2 regions of the uncultured Pigmentiphaga sp. genome follow, and region 1 is predicted to be linked to the other one. Evidence: predicted binding sites of a transcription regulator. Region 1 holds the regulator's gene; the other holds the start of a gene.

Region 1 (11,933 bases):
GATTCATTGGGCGCGGCGGCCGCCGGCGGGTTCGATGCGGGGTCGAGCGCGCCCGGCACAGCCATGCCGCCCGTCGTCAGGGGCGTATGCGTCATGGCACCTTGCTGTGCGGAAGGCGGCGTGGCGTCGCCGTCCGGCCTGGGCCCGGCGGCCTGCTCGGCCTGTTGCGGCGGGGCAGCCGTGTCTAGCGCCTCGCGCGCATCCTTTTGTTGGAAGGGCTGGCGGTTGGGCTGCTCGTCGCCTTCCCAGCGGTCCAGCCGGTCATTGACGAAATAGACGGTAAAGAGACGCTTCTCCGTCTTGCCGTATCCGGGCGTGTACAGATAGGGGTAGTCCCAGCGGTCGGCGTGGAAAATGCTCGTCAGCGTGGGGCTGCCCAATGCGAATCGGACCTGCTCGCGGGTCATGCCCGGACGCAGCAGTTCCACCTGTTCCCGGGTCAGCCAATTGCCTTGCTGGATGTCGGGCCGGTAGGGCTTGATGAAGCCCGGCACATAGTCGTTGATCGTGCTGCATGCGGCCAAGCTCAGCAGCGCGACCGGCGCCAGCCGGCGCAGGACGCCTGCTCGGCCGTAGAGAAGGGAAATCAGGGCGTTTGGCACAGATCCGCACTCGTCTTCATTGGGGAAACCGTTATCATAAAGCTCTCGGGAAGCGCCTGGGTTCTTCGGCGCGTTCCCAACCTTCTCGGGCGGCTGCCAGGACGGAAGGAGCGCTGCGCGCGCACGACCATGCCGGGCCGTGCTGCCGCCGCCCGTCCGCCGAGCGCGCGTGCAGGGAAAGTATTCCGCGTCGCGGTTCGGCGGTCGCTCGCAGGCCGGCAATGGGGCTTCCGCGTCGGAAGGAACCGATACACCGAACCGCTTTCAAAGGGACCATCATGACTGATCAAAGCGAACTCAAGAGTATAGGCCTGAAAGCGACATTTCCCCGGCTGAAGATCCTGGATGTCTTCCGCAAGGCTGAAGTGCGCCACATGAGCGCCGAGGATGTCTATCGCGCGTTGATAGGCGACAGTGTGGAAATCGGACTGGCGACGGTCTATCGCGTGCTGACCCAGTTCGAGCAGGCCGGCCTGCTGATCCGCAGCCAATTCGACAGCGGCAAGGCGGTGTTCGAGCTGAACGAGGGCGATCACCACGACCACCTAGTGTGCACGAATTGCGGCAAGGTCGAGGAATTCTTCGACCCGGAAATCGAAAAGCGCCAGCAGAAAATCGCGAAAGACCACAATTTCGTGCTGACCGGGCATGCCCTGTCGCTCTACGGCATTTGCCAGAACTGCACCAAGAATCGATAGCCGCCGCACGGGACGGGCTGGATGCCCGCCCGTCAATGGCTTCCTATCATCTCGCGCGCGTGCTTGCGCGTGGTGGCGGTGATTTCTATGCCGCCCAACATGCGGGCGATTTCGTCCACCCGGCCGCTCCGGTCGAGTACGGTGACCGTCGAAACCGCCGTTCCATTTTCCTGGCGTTTGTCCACCCGCAGGTGCGTGTTGCCGCAGGCCGCCACCTGCGGCAAGTGCGTCACGCATAGCACTTGGTGCAGGCTGCCGAGCTCCCGCAGCAGGCGGCCGACCACCTCCGCGACAGCCCCGCCTATGCCGGTGTCCACCTCGTCGAATATCAGGGTCGGCACCCGGGCAGCGCGGCTGGCGATGACCGACAGCGCAAGCGAGATCCGCGCCAGCTCTCCGCCCGAGGCCACTTTGGAGAGGGGGCGCGGCGTCGTGCCGGCATGGCCCGCCACCCGGAATTCGATGGCATCGTTGCCCGCAGGACCCGGGTCCGACGGTTCCACGGCGACTTCGAACTTGCCGCCGCCCATCGCCAGGGCCTGCATGGCCTGTGTCACGGCCTTGCCGAGCGATGCGGCCGCCTTGCGGCGGGCCCGGCTCAGTTTGGCGGCGGCCTCCTCGTAGGCAGCCTTCGCGTTGGCGGCTCTCTTGCGCAGGGCTTCGACGTCTTCGGCGTCTTTCAGCGTGTCGAGTTGCGCCAGCAGCGCGGCATGCTGCGCCGCCAGCTGCTCGGGCTGGAGCCGGAACTTGCGGGCCGTGTCGAACACTGCCTGCAGGCGGGCCTCGACCTCGGCCAGGCGCTGCGGATCGAGTTCGAGCCGGGAGAGATAGCCGTTCAGGTCGGAGACCGCCTCCTGCAGCGCGATGCGGGCCGATTCCAAGGCTTCGGCGACCGGCGCGAGCGCGGCGTCGTGCGTCGCGAGCTGGGCGATGCGCTGGGCCGCGGCGGCCAGGCGGGAATGGGCGGAATCGTCGTCTTCATCGAGCGCCGCGATGGCCTGGCTGGCGCCGTCTATCAGGGCCTGGGCATGGGCCAGCCGCTTGTGTTCGGCCTGGAGTTCGTCCCATTCACCGGGCTTGAGCGCCAGGCGGCCCAGTTCGTCCGCCTGCCACTGCAGGCGCTCGCGCTCCTGGGCCAGCATGGCGGCGTTCCGCTCGACTTCCTCCAGCTTGCGTTCCAGTTCGCGCCAGGCTTTCCAGGCCTCGGCCACCGCGCGGCGCATGTCGCCGTGCCCGCCGTGGTCGTCGAGCATGTCGCGCTGGAAATGCGGCTTGAGCAGGCTCTGGTGGGCGTGCTGGCCGTGGATGTCGACCAGCCGCTCGCCCAACTCGCGCAACTGGGTGAGGGTGGCAGGCACGCCGTTGATGTAGCCCCGGCTGCGGCCCTGGGCGTCGACCACGCGGCGTAGCACCAGGCTTTCGGTATCCAGCTCGCGCTCGGCCAGCCAGTCGCGCAGCGATGCGGGTACGTCGAATACCGCGCTGACTTCGGCGCGGCTCGCGCCTTCCCGCAGCACCGAGGCGTCGGCCCGTTCGCCCAGGGCCAGGGCCAGGGCGTCGATCAGGATGGATTTGCCCGCGCCAGTCTCGCCAGAAAAAACGGTGAAGCCCGGGCCGAATTCGACTTCGGTGTGGTCGACGATCACGAAATCGCTGATGTGCAGGGCGCGCAGCATACGGATGAAGCCGGAAGAGGGACGGGGCAGGGTTAGTCGATTGCAGTGCCCGAGATCTGGTTCCAGTGCAGCTTGCGCCGCAAGGTGGAAAAATAACTGTATCCGGCCGGATGCAGGAAGCGGATCGTATGTTCGGCGCGTCTCACCAGGACGCGATCGCCTTCCTGGAGCGAGGACCAGCTTTGCATGTCGAAGTGGACGCTCGCGCTTTCGTCCCGGCCGCCCGGGGAGCGCGTCAGCGTGATTTCGATGGTGCAGTCGTCCGGGATGGCGATGGGCCGGTTCGAGAGGGCCTGCGGGGCCACCGGCACCAGCACCAGCCCGCGCAGGGCCGGGTGCAGGATGGGGCCGTTGGCCGAGAGCGCGTAGGCCGTCGAGCCGGTGGGCGTGGCGATGATGAGCCCGTCGGCGCGCTGCTTCGACATATATAGGCCGTCGACCTGCACCGTGACTTCCACCATGCCGCCCAGCCCGGCCCGGCTCAGGACCACGTCGTTCAGCGCCAATGCCGAGACCAGCGTGGTATCGCCGCGGATCACGCTGGAGGCGAGCAGGGTGCGGGTCTCGGATTCGTATTCGCCGTTCAGCATGCCTGCCACGGCGGTACAGGCGTCTTCGAGCGGGATGTCGGTGATGAAGCCGAGCCGGCCATGGTTGATGCCTACGACGGGCACGTCCCAGGGCGCCAGCTGGCGCGCCACGCCGAGCATGGTGCCGTCCCCGCCCATGACAATGGCGAGCGAGGCGCGCTGCCCGATCTCTTCCACGGTTGCGGCAGGATATTCATCGACGCCGATGTTGGCAGCGGTGTCTTTTTCGAACAAGACCTCGCGGCCGGCCTCGCGCAGCATCTGCGCGACGGCGCGCAGCGGGGCGGCAATGCCGGTGTCGTGATATTTGCCAACCAGGGCGACGATGGGAAAATGCATGCGTCCATTATATGGGCGGAAGAATGCGGCATTGAACAAAATCCGTCCCGTTCCGGCCGTTTCGACGGGGACGGCGCACACCCTACGGGGTAAAATAGGCTTATGGACGATCGCGCACGTGCGTTGTTGAAAGCTCTCATCGAGCGTTACATTAGTGACGGACAGCCTGTCGGCTCGCGTACGCTTTCCAAGGTCTTCGACCTCTCTCCGGCCACCATCCGCAACGTGATGGCCGACCTCGAAGAGCATGGCTTGATCCACAGCCCGCACACGTCGGCCGGGCGGGTGCCCACGCCGCGCGGCTACCGCATGTTCGTGGATTCGCTGCTTACCGTGCAGCCGTACGAGGTGTCGGAGGCGTCCCATATCCAGAACATGCTGCCTTCGGCGGAACCGCAGCGCGTCATCGCGGCGGCCGCCTCGCTGCTGTCCAACCTCACGCATTTCGCCGGCGTGGTCATGGCGCCCAAGCGCAGCCAAGTCTTCCGCCAGATCGAATTCATCCGGCTTTCGGAGCGGCGCGTCCTGCTGATCATCGTGACGCCCGAAGGCGACGTGCAGAACCGCATCCTGTCGGTGCAGCGCGATTACTCGTCGTCGGAGCTCACTGAGGCCGCTAATTTCTTCAACCAGCATTTCAGCGGCAAGTCCTTCGACGACGCCCGGCAATTGCTGCAGAAAGAGCTGAGCCGGCTGCGGGACGACATCTCCAAGCTCATGGCGCAGGCGGTGGATGCCAGCGTCGAGGCGGCAAGCGAAAACGAAGGCGTGGTGATTTCCGGCGAGCTGAACCTGCTTGGCGTCTCGGACCTGGCCTCCGACATGGACAAGCTGCGCAAGATGTTCGAGCTCTTCGAGAAAAAGACGGACCTCATGCAGCTTTTCGACATGTCCAGCCGCGCCCAGGGGGTGCAGATCTACATCGGCGGGGATTCCCAGCTGGTGCCGATGGAAGAAGTCAGCATCATTACCGCCCCCTACGGCGTGGACGGCAAGGTCGTCGGGACGGTAGGGGTGATCGGCCCGACGCGAATGTCGTATGAGCGCGTCATTCCCATCGTCGACATTACGGCCCGCCTGTTGTCGAACGCCTTGAGCCATTGCTAACCCTCGCCTGCGCGACACACCGGAAAGCCTTTCATGCGCTTCCTTCCCGAGCCCTCGGCGCCAGCCGGCCACCCTACCCGTACCGGCTTGCTCCTGGTCAACCTGGGCTCGCCGGACGCGCCCGCCCCGGCCGCGGTGCGCCGCTACCTGGCCGAATTCCTCTCGGATCCGCGCGTGGTCGAACTCCCGCGCTTCCTCTGGCTGCCCATCCTGTACGGCATCGTCCTGACCTTGCGCCCCCGGGAGGCGGCACGGCGCTATGCCTCGATATGGATGCCCGAAGGCTCTCCGCTAATGGTGTGGAGCCGGCGCCAGGGCGAGCGGCTGCGGGGCGAGCTCTCGGGCCGGGGCCTGGACGTGGAGGTGGCGCTTGCCATGCGCTACGGGATTCCGTCGCTGGCCGACGGCATCGGCGCCCTGCGTGCCGCGGGGTGCGAGCGCATCCTCGTACTGCCGCTTTATCCGCAATATGCGGCCAGCACCACGGCTGCGGTCGTCGACGGGGTGGGCGCGCGCCTTGCCTGCCTGCGCAACGTGCCCGAAATCCGCTACGTGCGGGACTTCCATGACGATCCCGGCTACATCGGCGCCATGGCCTCCCGCATCCGCGAATTTTGGGAACGGGAGGGGCGGGGGCAGAAGCTGGTGTTGAGTTTCCATGGCGTGCCCAAGCGCTGCGCGGAGCTCGGAGACCCTTACCACGACCAGTGCCTGCGCACCGGCCGCCTGCTGGCCGAGGAGCTTGGGCTGGCCGCCGGGGAGGCAGAGGTGACGTTCCAGAGCCGCTTCGGCGCCGCCGAATGGCTGCAGCCGTATACCGAACCCAGGCTCAAGGAGTTGGCCCAGGCCGGCGTGGCCGACGTGGACGTGTTCTGCCCGGGCTTCGTCGCCGACTGCATCGAAACCTTGGAAGAGATCGCGGTGCAGGCCAAAGAGGCTTTCGTCGCCGCCGGCGGACGCCAGCTCCGCTACATTCCCGCCCTGAACGACTTCGGTCCCTGGGTCGCTGCCCTGGCCGACTTGGCGGAACGGCACCTGCAGGGTTGGGTGGGGCGAAGGCCCGGGCGGCCTCTTGACCGTGCAATGCATGCACAGGATGGAAATGGAAGAACTACGAATCGATAAGTGGCTTTGGGCGGCCCGGTTTTATAAGACCCGGTCGCTCGCCCAGGCGGCCGTCGAGGCGGGGCAGGTCAAAGTGGGCGGGGATCGGGTCAAGCCGTCCCGGTCCGTGCGGCCCGGGGACATCCTGCAGATCCGCGCGGGCGAGCAGGACTGGGAAGTCCTGGTGCGGGGCTTGTCTGCGCAGCGGGGGCCGGCGGTATTCGCCCGCACGCTCTACGACGAGACGCCGCAAGGGCTCAAGCGCCGGCTCGAAGCGCTGGAGCTGCGCAAGCAGAATGTCGATCCGTCCGCCCACATCAAGGGCCGCCCCACCAAGCACGACCGGCGCCAGCTCGAAAAACTCAAATCCTTTTCGCCGCACTGAGCGGGAGCCGCCACGTTTGCGCGCGGGGCAGGAGGGCTCCCGCGCGGGCGGGGTTTTTTCGCTTGAGGGTATATTCCCCCTCTTGAAATAGGGGCGTTCATCCCCACCTTGCGCATAGTATCTCAACAAGTCCCTGATTTAATTGGTTTTTTATGGAGGCATCAATGTCGGCTGAGCAAAAGCCTGGCGACCAACCCATTCCGGAACCGGATCAGCCCGTGACGGATGCTGCGACGCAGCAAACCCAAGACCCGGTCCAGGAGCCCGCGCAGGAGGATCCGGTCGCCGAGCTGCAAGCCCAATTGGCCGCTGCCCAGGCGCAGGCCAAGGAGCATTACGATGCCATGCTGCGGGCGGTGGCCGAGGCCGACAACGTGCGGCGTCGCGCCCAGGAGGAAGTGGCCAAGGCGCAGAAGTTCGGCATCGAGTCCTTTGCCGAGAGCCTGCTGCCGGTCAGGGACAGTCTGGAGGCCGCGCTGGCCCAGGAAAACCAGTCCCTGGAGTCCCTGCGCGAAGGCGTGGAAGTGACGCTCAAGCAGCTGACCGGCGCGTTCGAGCGCAACAAGCTGATGGAGATCGCTCCCGTCCCCGGGGACAAATTCAACCCCCATCACCATCAGGCCATCGCCTCGGTGCCGTCGGATGAGCCGGCCAATACCATCGTCCAGACGCTGCAAAAGGGTTACATGATCGTGGATCGGGTGCTGCGCCCGGCGTTGGTGACGGTCGCTGCGCCGAAGTGAGGTATGCGGGTCCGCCGCGATTGAACGATGTCATCGCAGGCATTGAAATCACGAAGAATCCCCCAATTTATTCACCAGTCAAGAAAATTCTCCGATTTTCAGGAATAGGATCATGGGCAAAATCATAGGCATCGACCTGGGTACCACCAACAGCTGCGTGGCAGTCATGGAAGGTACGCAGGTCAAGATCATCGAGAACGCCGAAGGCGCCCGCACCACTCCCTCCATCGTCGCCTACATGGAAGATGGCGAGATCCTCGTGGGCGCGCCGGCCAAGCGCCAGGCGGTCACCAACCCCAAGAACACGCTGTACGCGGTCAAGCGCTTGATCGGTCGCCGGTTCGAAGAAGACGAGGTGCAGAAGGACATCCACCTGATGCCTTACTCCATCGTCAAGGCCGACAACGGCGACGCCTGGGTGCAAGTGCGCGACAAGAAGCTGGCGCCGCCCCAGATCTCGGCCGAAGTGCTGCGCAAGATGAAGAAGACCGCCGAGGATTATCTGGGCGAGGAAGTGACCGAGGCCGTGATCACGGTTCCGGCCTACTTCAACGACAGCCAGCGCCAGGCGACCAAGGATGCCGGCCGCATCGCGGGCTTGGAGGTCAAGCGCATCATCAACGAGCCGACCGCGGCTGCGCTCGCATTCGGCCTGGACAAGACCGACAAGGGCGACCGCAAGATTGCCGTGTATGACCTGGGCGGCGGTACGTTCGACATTTCGATCATTGAAATCGCGGACGTCGACGGCGAAAAGCAGTTCGAGGTGTTGTCCACCAACGGCGACACTTTCCTGGGCGGCGAAGACTTCGACCAGGTGCTGATCAACTACATCATCGCCGAGTTCAAGAAAGAGCAAGGCACGGACCTCTCGAAGGACGTCCTGGCCCTGCAGCGCCTGAAGGAAGCCGCGGAAAAGGCCAAGATCGAGCTGTCCTCGTCCTCGCAGACCGAGATCAACCTGCCGTACATCACGGCCGACGCCTCCGGTCCCAAGCACCTGAACATGAAGATCACCCGCGCCAAGCTGGAAGCGCTGGTCGAGGACCTGATCGAACGTACGATCGAGCCCTGCCGCATCGCCATCAAGGACGCCGGCATCAAGGTCTCGGATATCGATGACGTCATCCTGGTCGGCGGCATGACGCGCATGCCCAAGGTGCAGGAGAAGGTCAAGGAGTTCTTCGGCCGCGAGCCGCGCAAGGATGTGAACCCGGATGAAGCCGTCGCCGCTGGCGCCGCCATCCAGGGGTCGGTGCTCGCCGGCGATCGCAAGGACGTGCTGTTGCTGGACGTGACGCCTCTGTCGCTGGGCATCGAGACCCTGGGCGGCGTCATGACCAAGATGATCAAGAAGAACACCACGATCCCGACCAAGTACACCCAGGTCTTCTCCACCGCCGAGGACAACCAGCCCGCGGTGACCATCAAGGTGTACCAGGGTGAGCGCGAGATCGCCTCGGCCAACAAGGCGCTGGGCGAATTCAACCTCGAAGGCATTCCGCCCGCGCCGCGTGGCGTGCCGCAGATCGAGGTCACGTTCGACATCGACGCCAACGGCATCTTGCACGTGTCCGCCCGCGACAAGGGTACGGGCAAGGAGAACAAGATCACGATCAAGGCCAACTCCGGCCTGACCGAAGCCGAAGTCGAGCGCATGATCCGCGACGCCGAGGCCAACGCCGACGAGGACCGCCGGGTCGCCGAGCTCGCGCAGTCGCGCAACCAGGCCGACGCGCTGGTCCACGCCACCCGCAAGTCGCTGTCCGAGTACGGCGACAAGCTCGATGCTTCCGAGAAGGAAGCCATCGAGGCCGCGATCAAGGACCTCGAAGGCGTCTTGAAAGACGGCGACAAGGCCACGATCGATGCCAAGGTCGAAGCGCTGTCCAAGGCCTCGCAGAAGCTGGGCGAGAAGATGTATGCCGACATGCAGGCCCAGGCACAGGCGGCCGGCGCGGCCTCCGGCGAGAATGCCGGCGGCGCCAAGGCCGACGACAACGTGGTCGATGCCGACTTCAAGGAAGTCAAGCGCGACGACAAATAATCCGCCGGCCCGGGGCAGCCTACAATGAGGGCCGCCCCGTTCGGGCCCAGCGTCTCCCGCACGGCGCCGCAAGGCGCAGTGCGGGGTTTTGGGTAGGCCCCCTCCGTTCGCCGGAGCCGCTCCTGGAAGGCTTCGACGGGCAGAGGGGGCCTACCCAAACCAGAGTCAATAGCAACGCAGCTATTCGCCTAAGAGATCACGGCCTCCCGCAGGCCACTTGAAAGACCATCATGTCCACCAAACGCGACTTGTACGAAGTCCTCGGCGTATCCCGCACCGCTTCCGAGGAAGAGATCAAGAAGGCCTACCGCAAGCTGGCCATGAAATACCATCCGGACCGCAATCCGGACTCCAAGGAAGCGGAAGAGAAGTTCAAAGAGGTCAAATACGCCTACGAGATTCTTTCCGACTCTGACAAGCGCGATGCCTACGACCGTTATGGCCACGCCGGCGTCGATGCCGCCGCGGCGGGAGGCATGGGCGGCGGGGCAGGTAGTTTCGCCGACGCGTTTGGCGATATCTTTGGCGAGATCTTCGGCGCCGGGCGCCAGCGCGGCCCCCAGATGTACCGCGGCGCGGACCTCAAATACAGCATGGAAATCACGCTGGAACAGGCGGCTGCGGGGTTCGAGACCGAAATCCGCGTTCCCAGCTGGGACAACTGCGACACTTGCCATGGCAGCGGGGCCAAGCCGGGCACGCATCCCAAGAGCTGCCACACCTGCGGCGGCACCGGGGCGGTGCGCATGCAGCAGGGGTTCTTCAGCGTGCAGCAGACCTGCCCCACGTGCCACGGCACGGGCAAGGTCATTCCCGAGCCCTGCACGACGTGCGACGGGGTGGGCAAGGTGCGGCGCAATAAGACGCTGCAGGTGAAGATTCCGGCCGGGATCGATGACGGCATGCGCATCCGGTCCGCCGGCAATGGCGAGCCGGGCGTCAACGGCGGTCCTCCGGGCGACCTCTACGTCGAGATCCACATCAAGCCGCACCCCATCTTCCAGCGCGATGGCGACGACCTGCACTGCGAGCTGACGATTCCCTTCACCACTGCCGCGCTCGGCGGGGAGCTGGAGGTGCCCACGCTTGGCGGGCGCGGCCAGATCACCATTCCTGAAGGCACGCAGTCGGGCAAGGTGTTCCGCCTGCGGGGCAAGGGCATCCGGGGCGTGCGTTCCAGCTATCCTGGCGATCTCTACTGCCACGTGGTGTTGGAAACCCCGGTGCGCCTGAACGAGAAGCAGAAGCAGCTACTGCGCGAGTTCGAGGCCTCGCTCAACGAGGGCGGCGACAAGCACTCGCCCCAGAGCAAGTCCTGGACGGACCGGGTGAAGGAATTCTTCAGCTGACCCTGGCCCGTCCCGGCGCCAGCCTGAATCAGTCGGTACTGATTTTCGCGGCCTCGATCAGCGGGCCGTAGGATTGCTGCTCACTCTTGATGCGGTCGCGGACCGCTTCAGGCGTGGATGCGGCCGCTTCTTGCCCCAGCGCGTTCAGGGCCTGCTGGGCTTCGGGGGTGGATAGCCAGGCCCGCACTTCGGCGCCCAGTTTTTCGATGATCGAGTCCGGGGTACCTGCCGGGGCGTAGAGGGCGAACCAGGTTTCCAGCTCGTAGCCGGGGAAGCCGAGTTCGGCCAGCGTCGGCACGTCCGGGTACATGCTGGATCGCGTCAGCGAAGTGGCAGCCAGGACCTTGATCCGGCCCGACTTGCCGAAACCGCCCAGCGTTGCCTGGTCCAGCATCGCCAGGGGCGTGCGGCCCGACACGACATCCCCGATGGCCGGGGCGAACCCCTTGTATGGAACGTGGTTGAGCTGGACCTTGGCTCGCTGTGCCAGCAGTTCCATGCCCAGGTGCGCAGAACCGCCGATGGCATTCGACGCATAGGACAGGGCGCCGGGCTTGGCGCGCGCGAGCGCGAGGACCTCGTCGAGGGTGTTGACGCCCAGTTCCGCCGAGACACACAGAAGATACGGCCCCTTGGACAGAATGCTGATGGGCGCGAAGTCGGCCAGCGGGTCGTAGGGCACCTTCTTGCTGGTCAGCGGAATCAGCGACATGGTGGAGCCGCCCGTCATCAGCAAGGTATAGCCGTCCGGAGCGGCCCGCGCCACGGCCTGGGCCGCGATGACCGTATTGCCTCCGGCGCGCGATTCGACCAGTACCGGTTGCCCGAAGCTTTTTTCCAGCCGCTGGGCCAGCAGCCGGGAAACGCCGTCCGCGCCTCCTCCCGGCGCGTAGGGGATGATGATGCGTATCGGTTTATCGGGATAGGCATGGGCAGCCCCGGTGAAGAACGCGAGCGCTGCGACCAGGCGGACGACGAGTTTCGGGCAACGGCGGAACATCGTGTGTCTCCTCGCGCGGTTCAAGCCGCGCCATGTGTTATGGGTGGGGACGGATTGCAACGATCAGGTTCGATACGACGGGTCTTTGCGGTCCAGCATGCGCAGCAGGGCCGGCCATTCGAGGTTCCCCAAGGGGCTCATCGTCCCGTCCGAGCGCAGCGTCCCGGGCGGGCGAAAGCCGGCGGCTGAAATTTTTTCGGCCAACGCCGTGCCCGGCTGCACCAGCTCCTGGCCGCTCGCGAGGGCATCGACCTGGGCCTGCATGGCCATCTCCAGGTGCCACATCATCGCGA
Region 2 (11,933 bases), on a different contig from region 1:
CCGGCGGCGGCAGCCGACCCCTCGATTTCGATGCCGGGCCCGACAAATGGATGGAAGGCATGACGCTCAACTTCTTCCGCCTGAGGGAGTTGACCCATGCGATCATCCCCGGCATGCGCAGCCAGAAATGGGGGCGTGTGATCAACATCACCGGCACGTCCGAACCCAAGATCCTCAACGCTGCCTTCTCCGCCAAGGCCGCCGTCCACGTCTGGGCCAAAGGCCTATCGCGCCTGGTCGCCGCAGATAACGTCACCGTCAATTGCCTGCAGCCCGGCCGCATCCACAGCGAACAGATGAAGGCGCGTTATCCCACCGTGGAAAGCGAGCTCGAGTTCGCGCGCCAGGAGATCCCCGCCGGCCGTTTCGGCGAGGCCGAGGAACTCGCCAACTTGGCCGTATTCCTCTGCTCGGCGCGCGCCTCCTACGTGACGGGCGCGGTCATACCGGTCGATGGCGGCATGTCGCGCTTCGCTTTCTGAGTAGTCATAGCAGGTGCCGAAGCTACTCAGGCGATTCTGCGAGAAAATTGGCATGGCCAAGATTCAGTTGAACTGACCGGGATCCTAAATCACTAAGTGGGTGCGACCGGTCTATGCGGCCCTGATGCCGCTCCAACCGGCCTCCCCGCGGGATGAAGTACGCCCTGATGCTCCGCGGCGGTCGCTCAGAGCGCTCGGTCCCCAAGCCCCACCGAGGCGTAGATTTCATTGATGTGCTTTTTCACGTCCTCGGGCGTATCGTCCGTCGCGGGTTTGTGCGCCCAACCCACCTTCTCGCGGGCATAGCGGCCGATGACCTCATCTTGGTTTGAGGTCGCGCCGCTTATCCCGTAGGCTCCGACCATTTCGTCGCCCTTGAACACGGGAGCGCACCCTCCCGACGCCACAACCTGTCCGCCAGTAAAGACCGACGCGTTCATCAGCATCTGGGGGTTCCGCTCCTTGAACCATTGCTGGATGATCAGTCCATCCTGGAACCGCGGACTCATCGAGCGGAATGCCGCCACGGTATAGGCCTTGCTACGGGCTGTCTCGGGCGTGATGAAACCGGCGTCGTCCATGCGCTCCAGGGCAATGAGATGCCCCTCAGCGCTGACGACGGCGATCGAGACCGGCACCCCCATTTCTCGCGCCTTCTCCTCCGCCGCGCGGATGAATTCCCTGCATTCTGCTATCTGTATTTTTGCCATGCCTGGTTTGCTCCTGCCAAGTACTAAATGAAGATTATTGAGGCCTGGAGTTACTCCAGCTTGACCCCTGCCGCCTGCATCACCTCGGCCCACTTTTCGACCTCGGCGCGGACGTATTTAGAGGCATCCTCCGAACCAGCCTTGAAAGGTTCGATGCCCTGCGCGGCGAACTGCTTGCGCAGTTCGGGGGAATCGAGTGAGGCCTGGATGGCGGCCGAGAGTTTCTGCTGCACGTCCTGCCCGGTTCCCGCAGGAGCGGCGAGCCCGAACCAGACCGAGGTATCGAAATCCTTGAGCCCCAGCTCCGACAAAGTCTTCAAGTCGGGCAAAGCTGCCACGCGCGCCTTGCTGGCGGCCGCCAACGCAACGAGCTTGCCTGCCTGGATGTGCGGCAAGGCCGTCGAAGCGGGCGCGAACATGATGGCGACTTGTCCGCCCAACAAGTCCGTCATGGCCGGCGCGCTCCCGCGGTAGGGAACATGCAGCAAGCTCACCCCTGCCTTGTTCGCGAACAATTCGCCCGCGAGGTGAGGCGAAGTGCCGTTGCCTGATGAGGCGAACGTCACACGGCCCGGGTTGGCCTTGGCCGCGGCAATCAAGTCATCCACCGACTGCATCTTCTGCCCGGGGTGGGCAACCAGGACATTGGGAACATTGCCAACCATTCCCACGACGTCGAAACTCTTGACGATGTCCACAAGGTCCGGGTTGCGCGAGCTGGAATTGATGGCATTGGCGATCGTTATGACGAAAAGCGTATAACCATCTGCCGGGGCACCGGCGACCGCTCGTGCGGCGATGTCGCTGCTGGCGCCCGGCCGGTTCTCCACGACCACGCTCTGCCCCAGCTGGCGACCCAGCTCGCCGGCAAGAATGCGCGTGCCGACGTCCGTGGAACTGCCGGGAGGAAAGCCCACAACGATCCTCACCGGTTGCGACGGGTACTTGTCTTGTGCTTCCGCTGCCGCAGGCATGCAGGCCGATAGGGCCACGCATAGCGCAGCCAGGCAGTTACCGTAGTTCATGATGTGTCCCCGAGCTAGAAATTCGCGCATTTGCTCACTTGTTCTGCGGCGTATTACACGCGAGCGCAACTTATAATTCCAACGAATATTTCTTATCCATAGATCAGCTCATTTCATGAATCTGACGGTACGTCAGCTACAGGCGTTCGTCCTGGTTGCCCAGCTCGGCAGCTTCACCAAGGCAGCCGGCGCGATGCACGTCACACAATCGGCGCTCAGCATGCTGATTCGCGAGCTGGAAAGCGGCCTGGGCACGAGGTTGGTTGACCGCACCACCCGCAGTGTCAGCGTGACAGCCGTCGGAGCGGAGTTCTTGGCCAGTGCGGAACGCATCTTGGCCGACATCGCGCATGCCATTGCCAACGTCGATCAGTGGGTGGCTCACCAGCGCGGTCGGGTGGTGGTCGCTGCGCCGCTCGTGCTGTCGGGCACGCTGCTTCCGCCTCTCATAGCCGACTTCAGGCGCCGCTATCCCGGCATCGAACTGATGCTGAAAGACGCTCTGCCGGATGAAGTGCTGCCCCAAGTCCGCAATGGCGCCGCCGACCTCGCCATCGGCACTTTCAAGCGAACGGAGTCTGAGCTGCATCGCATCCGCTTGTTCGAGGAATCCCTAGTCGCGATATTTCCGGTAGGACATCCGTTAGCGCGTGCGCGGCGCCTGAGATGGCGCCGCCTGCAGGACGAGAACGTGCTGACCCTCCCCCGCGGCAGCGTGTTCCGGGAGCTTACCGAGCGCGGCTACAACGCCGCCGGCATGGTGCTGGATCCGGTGGCCGAAGCCACATACGTGGGCACACTGATGGGCATGGTCGCCTCCGGCCTGGGCATCGGCATCGTGCCCGGGTATGCGACCGCGCTGGCAAACAGGCAGGTCATCGCATGGAAGGCGCTGGTCGATCCAATCGTCCACCGCGAAGTTTCGGTCGTACATCGGGCCAACGTGGCGGTGTCACCCGCCGCGCAGGCTTTCATAGACTTCGTGCTCGATCATCCTTCGATCAGGCGACTGCGCACAAGCGCGAGCTCACATGCAACACCCGATTAGCCAGCCCGGAAGATGCCGGCGCGCGTAGGGCGCCCGTTCTCAGCTCAGCGCCAGCAGCATTTGCGCCAAGACTTCTGGCGCGGTCACCATGGCGTCGTGCCCCGTAGCGAGCTCGAGGTATTCCCAATCGCTCCGGACTCGCGCGTGTTCCGCGCTGGCAGCGATCGGCTCGTAGGCCGGCGCGGTGCAGCGTATATAGGTGACGGGGAGTCCGTTGCCCAGGGGGTTCGACAGGCGCAATGGCGACGTGTACGCCCCCAGCGGATGCGGGGTCAGCCGGCGGGCCAGCCACGCGGCCGCCTGAGGCTCGACCACGCCGAAGGCCTCGGCCGGCGGCGCGGGCATGGCAAAGCGCAGTCCGGCGGCCTTGGCCTGCGCCACGCGGGCCTCGCGCACTGCGGGGGGAAGTCCGTCCCACGCCGCTTTGCCCGGCTCCGGCAAGCCCGCATCGAGCAGGACCAGCCGGTGCACGGAATCCCTCATTCTGTCGGCAACCCCGCACGCCACCCGGCCGCCGAAGCTGTGTCCGACCAGGTAGACGTCGGTGAGTTCTTCCGCCTCGATCACGTTGGCGACATCCTGCACGAAGGTGTCCAGCGTAATCCCTTCGTGCAGCAGGTGGCGCCGCTCCCCCAACCCGGTGAGGGTCGGCGTGAAAACCGCATGGCCGGCGCCCCTCAAGCGGTCGGCCACCCGGCGCCAGCACCACCCCCCGTGCCAGGCGCCGTGCACCAACACATAAGTGCGTCGCTCCATGCTATTCCAGCCGGATGCCGAGCCGCTTGATCGTGGGTCCCAGCGCGTCAGACAGCGCTTGCATTTCGGCTGCCATCTGGGCGGAAGACATCACGGTCGCTTCCATGCCGGCGCCAGCCAAGCGTTCCTTGACCTCGGCCGAGCCGACCACTTTCGCCAGCGCACCATCGAGACGGTCCACGATCGCCCGGGGCGTCTTGGCTGGTGCGAACAACAAGAAATGCACGCCGCCGTATAGGCCCTTCAAGCCCAGTTCGCCGGTGGCCGGCAGGTCGGGAAAGAGCGGGGAACGCTTGTCCTGCATCACGGCCAGCGCGCGCAATTGCCCATTCTTGATGAAACCCGCGACCGTCGCAGCCAGGAAGCTCGCGAAATCCACGCGCCCGGCAAGCAGGTCGGTCATGCCGGCGCCGCCCGCGCCTTTATAGGGCACGTAGACGAACCGGGCGCCGGTGCGCGCCATCACTTCCTCGATCGCCAAGTGTTGCTGCAGTCCGTAGCCTGCGATGCTGTAGTTCAAGGTATCGGGCTTGGCCTTGCCGGCCTCGACCAGCTCCGAAAAACTGTGGAACGGGCTCTTGGCCGGCACCACCGTGAGCGTGGGCGTGATGCCCACGCTGCCCACGGGCACCAGGTCGTTGAACGGGTGATAGCCCAGCTTCGGAAAGCTGTGCACGAACGTCGCGATGACCGTTCCGTTCATCAAGAGCGTACAACCGTCTGGCCGGGCGCGCGCCACTTCTTCGGTGCCGATGTTGCCGCTCGCGCCCGGCTTGTTCTCCACGACCATGGTCTTGCCCAGAGCCGTGCCGAGCCGCTCGGCGACCACCCTTGCAGCAAGGTCCGCGGACGCCCCGGGAGAATACGGAACGATGATTTTCAGGACCTGGCACTGCGCGGGGAAATCTTGTGCGGCGGCCGGGGCAGTCGCAGCAGCGCCAAGCAGCACGCATGCGCCCACGGCGGCACGAAATCGGAAAGCTTCCATGCTGTCTCCTTGTATCGATCTATTTGTCGTGCATGAATACGGAGCCTTGCCGGCAGCCGCGCGCCATTATTACGCCGCCGGGCCCGGGAATACAGGCCCGTTTCCAAATCTCTGTTATCCGATTTCTCGATAGGTGCGGCGGATTCCCGACCCCGCGCGGCGCGGGCATCGCATCGATGGCACCCCCGGGGCGCCGGCGAAAAAAGCCTGACGCGCTTTGCGCTCGGGTAAACCCCTAGCCTGCGCGAACGCCGCGCCAAAACGGTGGTCGCGCTCGACCGGATCGATCTCGTTACGCCCTTCAGCTTGAAAGACCCTAGACCCATCCCTATAATTAGCACTCGCTAGCCGAGAGTGCTAACAACGCCGTCCACGGCGCGGGGGCATTCCGGCGAGGCTGTCGCATCGTCCGCTCGCGCGGGTCTTGGCCGGAATCCGGCGTTCCAGCCTCTTTTCAATAATCAGACGTCAACTTCGAGAATATCAGGAGTTTGTATGGCCCTCCGTCCCTTGCACGATCGCGTGATCGTCAAACGCCTGGACAACGAGCGCAAAACCGCTTCAGGCATCGTCATCCCCGACAGCGCTGCCGAGAAGCCTGACCAAGGCGAAGTGTTGGCCGTTGGCCCGGGCAAGAAGACCGAAGACGGCAAGGTTCTGCCGGTCGACGTCAAAGTCGGCGACAAGGTGCTGTTCGGCAAGTATGCCGGCCAAGCCGTGAAGGTCGACGGCGAAGAACTGCTCGTCATCCGTGAAGAAGAAATCCTGGCGGTGATCCAGTAAGCCTTGAGGCTCGCTGCAAGATCCCCTAGCGTTCAACCCATACTCCAAGGAATTTTCTTAAATGGCTGCCAAACAAGTCCAGTTCGGGGATGACGCCCGTGCCCGCGTCGTGCGCGGCGTAAACGTCCTCGCCAACGCCGTCAAGGTCACGCTCGGTCCCAAGGGCCGCAACGTCGTGCTCGAGCGCTCCTTCGGCGCCCCCACGGTCACCAAGGACGGCGTGTCCGTGGCCAAGGAAATCGAACTGAAGGACAAGTTCGAAAACCTCGGCGCCCAGCTCGTCAAGGAAGTCGCCTCCAAGACCAGCGACAACGCCGGTGACGGCACCACCACCGCCACCGTGCTGGCCCAGGCCATCGTCCACGAAGGCCAGAAATACGTCACCGCCGGCCTGAACCCGATGGACCTGAAGCGCGGCATCGACAAGGCCGTCGCCGCCGCCGTGGAAGAATTGAAGAAGCTGAGCAAGCCCTGCTCGTCGAGCAAGGAAATCGCCCAGGTCGGCTCCATCTCGGCCAACAGCGATAGCTCGATCGGCCAGATCATCGCCGACGCGATGGAAAAAGTGGGCAAGGAAGGCGTCATCACCGTCGAAGACGGCAAGTCGCTGGAAAACGAACTGGAAGTCGTGGAAGGCATGCAGTTCGACCGCGGCTACCTGTCGCCCTACTTCATCAACAACCCCGACAAGCAAGTCGCGGCGCTGGACAACCCCTACATCCTGATCCACGACAAGAAGATCAGCAACATCCGCGACCTGCTGCCGATCCTGGAGCAAGTCGCCAAGGCCAGCCGCCCGCTGCTGATCATCGCTGAAGACGTGGACGGCGAAGCCCTGGCCACCCTCGTGGTGAACAACATCCGCGGCATCCTGAAGACCACCGCCGTCAAGGCGCCCGGCTTCGGCGACCGTCGCAAGGCCATGCTCGAAGACATCGCCATCCTCACGGGCGGCACCGTCATCTCCGAAGAAACTGGCCTCTCGCTCGAAAAAGCCACCCTGCAAGAGCTGGGCCAAGCCAAGCGCGTCGAAGTGGCCAAGGAAAACACCACCATCATCGACGGCGCTGGCGACTCCAAGGCCATCGAAGCCCGCGTCAAGCAAATCCGCGTCCAAATCGAGGAAGCGACCTCGGATTACGACCGTGAGAAGCTGCAAGAGCGCGTGGCCAAGCTGGCCGGTGGCGTGGCGGTGATCAAGGTCGGTGCCGCCACCGAAGTCGAAATGAAAGAGAAGAAGGCCCGCGTGGAAGACGCCCTGCACGCCACCCGCGCTGCGGTGGAAGAAGGCATCGTTCCCGGCGGTGGCGTGGCCCTGCTCCGTGCCAAGCAAGCCATCAAGGACCTCAAGGGCGACAACCCCGATCAAGATGCCGGCATCAAGATCGTCCTGCGTGCCATTGAAGAACCGCTGCGCACCATCGTCTCCAACGCCGGCGAGGAGCCCAGCGTGATCGTCAACAACGTGCTGAACGGCAAGGGCAACTACGGCTACAACGCCGCCACCGGCGAGTACGGCGACATGGTCGAATGCGGCGTGCTGGATCCGACCAAGGTGACCCGCACGGCACTGCAAAACGCCGCCTCGGTTGCTTCGCTGCTGCTGACCACGGAAGCCACGGTGGTCGAGCTGGTCGAAGACAAACCTGCTGCTCCCGCCGGCGGCGGCATGGGCGGCATGGGTGGCATGGGCGGCATGGACTTCTAATCGGGTCCCGCAACCCTATCCCCTTCGGCCTCGGCCTGGAAACCGCGCGGCATACGCCGCGCGGTTTTTTTTATTGCCGAAACGCCTTATTCAACCTTGGCGCCGGAGGCCTTGACCACCGTCGCCCAGGTTTCGACCTCGCTCTTGATGAAGTCGCCGAACTCCTGGGGCGTCGTGCGGGCGGTGATCGCGCCCAGGTCCCTGAACTTCTGCTGCACCTCAGGCTTGGCCAGTGCCTTGAGCACCGAGGCGTTGAGCTTGGACACGATTTCTGGTGGCGTGCCCGCGGGCGCGATCAGGCCGAACCACGACGAGACGTCGAATTTCTCGAAACCGGATTCGACCATGGTGGGCAGGTCGGGGGCCGTGGCCGAACGCTCCGCGGTCGTGACCGCCAAGGCCCGCAACTTGCCGGCCTGGACGTGCGGCCACGCGGACGGCATGTTGTCGAACATCAGTTGCACCTGGTTCCCAATCAGGTCGGTGATCGCGGGCGCACTGCCCTTGTAGGGAATATGCACGATGTCCGCACCGGTCCGCAGCTTGAACAGTTCGCCCGCCATGTGGATGGACGTGCCGCTGCCGGACGAAGCGAAGGACACTTTGCCAGGATTGGCCTTCAAGTAGGCCACCAGCTCCTGCACGCTCTTGACGGGCAGGGAAGGATTCACCACGAGGATGTTGGGAACCTTGATGACGAGGGCAACGGGCGAGAAATCCTTGACGATGTCGAAGCTCAGGTTCTTGTACAGCGTCTGGTTGATCGCGCTCGTCACGGCCACCATGTAGAGCGTGTAGCCGTCCGGCTTGGCGCGAGCCACCGATTCCGCACCGATGTTGCTGCCCGCCCCGGGCTTGTTTTCGACCACGAAGCTCTGGCCAAGGTCATCGCTCAATTCCTTGGCGATGATCCGTGCAGCGACGTCGGTCGTCCCCCCCGCCGAAAAGCCGACCACGATGCGTACTGATCGCTCGGGAAACTCGGCTGCCGGGGCGGGACCGGCCAATGCCGCAGAAAGCAGCCCGGCCAGGCAGGCGGCCCGGGCCGGCGACGAAAAGTGCTTCATGACTCCGTCTCCTTATCATTCGCTTGGAAAGGCGTTATTGCGGGATCTATGTCAACATCGCCCCGCGGCGCCGACCATTGTTGCAAACCCCAAGGCTGCGCCGCCGACGCGTTTGGCGGTATCCTGCGCGCTTCCTTCCTGGCTCGCTCCCATGACTGATCGACAGCACTCCCCTTATAAGAGCGCCGGTGGCCTGCGGCGCATCCTCCGCGCCTGGCGCTATTCGATGCAAGGCCTGGGCGCCGCGTTCAGGCACGAAGCGGCCTTCCGCCAGGAAGTCGCGCTCGCGCTCGTCTTGGTGCCGGCTGCGGTCTGGTTGGGTCGCGACGCCTCGGAAACCCTCTTGCTGCTCTTTAGCATGCTACTCGTGCTGGTGGCGGAGCTGCTGAACTCGGCGGTGGAGGCCTTGGCCGACGCCATATCGGTCGAAGCCCACCCGCTGCTTGGGCGGGCGAAAGACCTGGGCAGCGCGGCCGTCTTGCTGGCACTGCTCTTTTCGGGTGGCCTCTGGGTGTACGTCCTGGCGGGACGATGGGCAGCCTAATGCGCGCGGCCGGGCGGCGCCCCGTTTCGCGCGAAGCCGCGGTTGATCCTACAATGGCGGCTCGATTCCGTCCCGTCTCATCATGTCTTTCACCCGCAAACTCACGCAGGCCTGGGCTGCATCCGACTCCTTGCTGACCGTCGGCCTGGACCCGGACCCTTCCCGTTTCCCCGCCGAGCTGCGCGGACGCGCCGATCGCATCTTCGACTTCTGCCGCGCCATCGTCGACGTTACCGCCCCCTACGTGTGCGCCTTCAAGCCCCAGGTCGCGTACTTCGCGGCGCGCGGCGCCGAAGATCAGCTCGAGGCGCTGTGCCGTCACATCAAGGAACACCATCCGGACATCCCGCTGGTCCTGGACGCCAAGCGTGGCGACATCGGTTCCACGGCCGAGCAATACGCCATCGAGGCCTTCGAACGCTATGGCGCTGACGCCGTCACCGTCAGCCCCTACATGGGCTGGGATTCGATCGAGCCTTACTTCGCCTGGCCTGACCGGGGCGTCATCGTGCTCTGCCGCACCTCCAACCCCGGCGGCTCAGACCTTCAATTCCTCGAGACCGGTGGCGAGCCGCTTTATCTGCGCGTAGCCGGCCTGGTCGCAGACAAATGGAACCGGCACGGCCAGCTCGGCCTGGTGGTCGGCGCCACCTACCCCGCCGAGCTAGCTGCGGTGCGTGCCCGGATCGGAGGCGACATGCCGCTTTTGGTGCCCGGGATCGGTGCCCAGGGCGGTGACGTGAAGGCCACGGTGGAAGCCGGCTGCAATGCAGCCGGAACGGGCATGATGATCAACTCGTCGCGCGCCATCCTCTACGCCGGCAACGGCGACGACTGGCTCGAGGCCGCGGCACGCGCGGCCCGCGACACGCGCGACGCGATCAATCGCTATCGCGTCAAGCCGGGCTAAGCGCCGGATCGGCCGAGAGCGACCACGGCATGGCGGGGCACGCCCCCGCAAACCGATGCGGGCTTAAGTCGCAGAAGGCAAGTCGATGATCGGCACGCCGCGATCGATCGCCTCGCAGCGCGCATCTTCCGCGGCCGCCCGCTTGCGCGAAAGTTCCAGCACTTCGCGTGCGCGTTCCTTGGGAATGAAGCACACGCCGGTGTCGTCAGCAACGACGATATCGCCGGGGTTCACGCGTATTCCCTCGATCTGCACCGGGCCGTTGATTTCGATGGTCTCGATGCGCCACTTGCCCGTGATGGGCGAGACTTCGGTCGCCCACACCGGGAAGCCGACGCGACGCGAATGCGCAATGTCGCGCACGCCGCCCGACACGATGGCGCCGATCTCGCCCTGGCGCTTGGCCACCTGGGCCGAAATGCCGCCCATGTTGGAGACCCCCGGCACGCCTTCGATCACGAGCACGTCGCCGTCTTCCGCGATGTTGTGGGCTTCGATCTCGGCCATGCCGTTGCGATAGGCACGCGCATTGTCGGTCGGATGCCCCGTCAGCACGGTGTTGCGCAGGGTGAGGGCCGGCCCGACGATGGTGGCCCCGGGAATGGTGGGCTTGAGGCGCGAGCCGGGCAGCGCGCCGACGATGCCGAGGTTGTCCATGACGTCTGAGACGATGCCGGTGGCATCGCCGAGCGCCTTGAAACCGTCGATCAGATCCTTCGGCGGACGTTCGATGTCGAGGCTTTTTACGCGTTCTGGGGCGATCTTGCCCAACAGCGTCTTGGTCATGCGGTGTCTCCTGTGGAATGCGGCCCCTGGCGGCCGGGACAATGATTGAAAAATTCTCATCGCATTCCCGGGCGGCATCAATCGATTTATAGTCAATATCATTGACTTTTATTCATCCATCATGCGCCCTCGCCTGCCCCCGCTGAATCCCCTGCGCACGTTCGAGGCCGCGGCGCGCCACCAGAGCTTTACCCGCGCCGCCCGCGAACTGCACGTCACCCCCGGCGCGGTGAGCCGCCAGGTCATGGTGCTCGAGAAATTCCTCGGCGCCCGGCTATTCGAGCGGGTCAATCGCGAAGTGCGCCTGACGCCGGTGGGCCAGCGTTACCTGAACGACTTGAGCGATGTCTTCGACCGCATCGCCGCATCCACCCTGCGGGCCATGCAAGGCGTGCGCGAACGGCCGCTGCACGTCTGGTGCCCCATGACCTTCGCCATGCGCTGGCTCGTGCCGCGGCTGCCCGCCTTCCATGCCGCCCACCCGGGGCGCGACGCGATCTTCACGACGTCGCTCAAGCCCGTGGATTTCTCTGTGCACGATGCAGACGTCGCCATTCGCATGGGGCGGGGCGATTGGCCGGGCGTCATTTCACGCCACCTGGTCGGCATCGAGTTGCTGCCTGTATGCAGCCCCCGGCTGCTCAGCGGGCCGACGCCACTGAAAACGCCGCGCGACCTCGCCCGCCACACCTTGCTGCAATCGGTGGCCCGGCCGGAGTACTGGCGCATCTGGCTCGAGGCCGCCGGCGCCGGCGACGTCGACCCCGATCGGGGACTGACTTTCGAGAGCGTGAGTCTTGCGTACCAGGCGGCGCTGGAAGGCCTGGGCGTTGCGATGGGGCAGCATGCGCTGGTGGCGGAAGATCTGGCTGTGGGCAGGCTGGTCGCGCCGTTCGGGCCGCGCGTGCCGATCGACAACGCCTTTTATCTGGTTTACCCGGAGAGGCTGGAAGACGACGCCCACCTGAGCACCTTCCGGGACTGGATCCTGGCGGAAGCCCAGGCCGACGAGGCGCGCCGCGCGGCGCTCAGGCAATGACAGGCCAGCCGTGCAAGGGGGCTGGCTAAGCCCCGCGCCCGCCGGCGCCACCCACCCTCTCCAAGACGCCCCGCAACGCGATGTGCA

The links. Region 1 encodes HrcA, which represses chaperone genes, less so after heat shock. Its sites were predicted from a motif close to TTAGCACTCNNNNNNNNNGAGTGCTAA; they were not measured.
Region 2: groES (co-chaperone GroES) is a predicted target of HrcA. The motif match lies at 5,344-5,370, and genes of this name have one in related genera.

Annotation. Positions count from the first base shown of each region.
Region 1 covers NZ_CALFCW010000069.1:80,280-92,212, forward strand. The annotation lists gene bamE (outer membrane protein assembly factor BamE) at 1-548, opposite strand, end outside; gene fur (ferric iron uptake transcriptional regulator) at 881-1,300, shown strand; gene recN (DNA repair protein RecN) at 1,333-2,976, opposite strand; gene Q0319_RS16545 (NAD kinase) at 3,009-3,905, opposite strand; gene hrcA (heat-inducible transcriptional repressor HrcA) at 4,008-5,012, shown strand; gene hemH (ferrochelatase) at 5,046-6,137, shown strand; gene Q0319_RS16560 (S4 domain-containing protein) at 6,115-6,501, shown strand; gene grpE (nucleotide exchange factor GrpE) at 6,666-7,244, shown strand; gene dnaK (molecular chaperone DnaK) at 7,357-9,291, shown strand; gene dnaJ (molecular chaperone DnaJ) at 9,522-10,640, shown strand; gene Q0319_RS16580 (tripartite tricarboxylate transporter substrate binding protein) at 10,669-11,640, opposite strand; gene Q0319_RS16585 (class II aldolase/adducin family protein) at 11,704-11,933, opposite strand, start outside.
Region 2 covers NZ_CALFCW010000065.1:75,763-87,695, reverse strand. The annotation lists gene Q0319_RS15250 (SDR family oxidoreductase) at 1-482, shown strand, start outside; gene Q0319_RS15245 (heme-binding protein) at 668-1,192, opposite strand; gene Q0319_RS15240 (tripartite tricarboxylate transporter substrate binding protein) at 1,243-2,217, opposite strand; gene Q0319_RS15235 (LysR family transcriptional regulator) at 2,333-3,265, shown strand; gene Q0319_RS15230 (alpha/beta hydrolase) at 3,305-4,021, opposite strand; gene Q0319_RS15225 (tripartite tricarboxylate transporter substrate binding protein) at 4,023-5,009, opposite strand; gene groES (co-chaperone GroES) at 5,505-5,792, shown strand; gene groL (chaperonin GroEL) at 5,854-7,500, shown strand; gene Q0319_RS15210 (tripartite tricarboxylate transporter substrate binding protein) at 7,587-8,567, opposite strand; gene Q0319_RS15205 (diacylglycerol kinase) at 8,719-9,111, shown strand; gene pyrF (orotidine-5'-phosphate decarboxylase) at 9,194-10,021, shown strand; gene Q0319_RS15195 (RraA family protein) at 10,085-10,807, opposite strand; gene gcvA (transcriptional regulator GcvA) at 10,929-11,846, shown strand; gene Q0319_RS15185 (CinA family protein) at 11,872-11,933, opposite strand, start outside.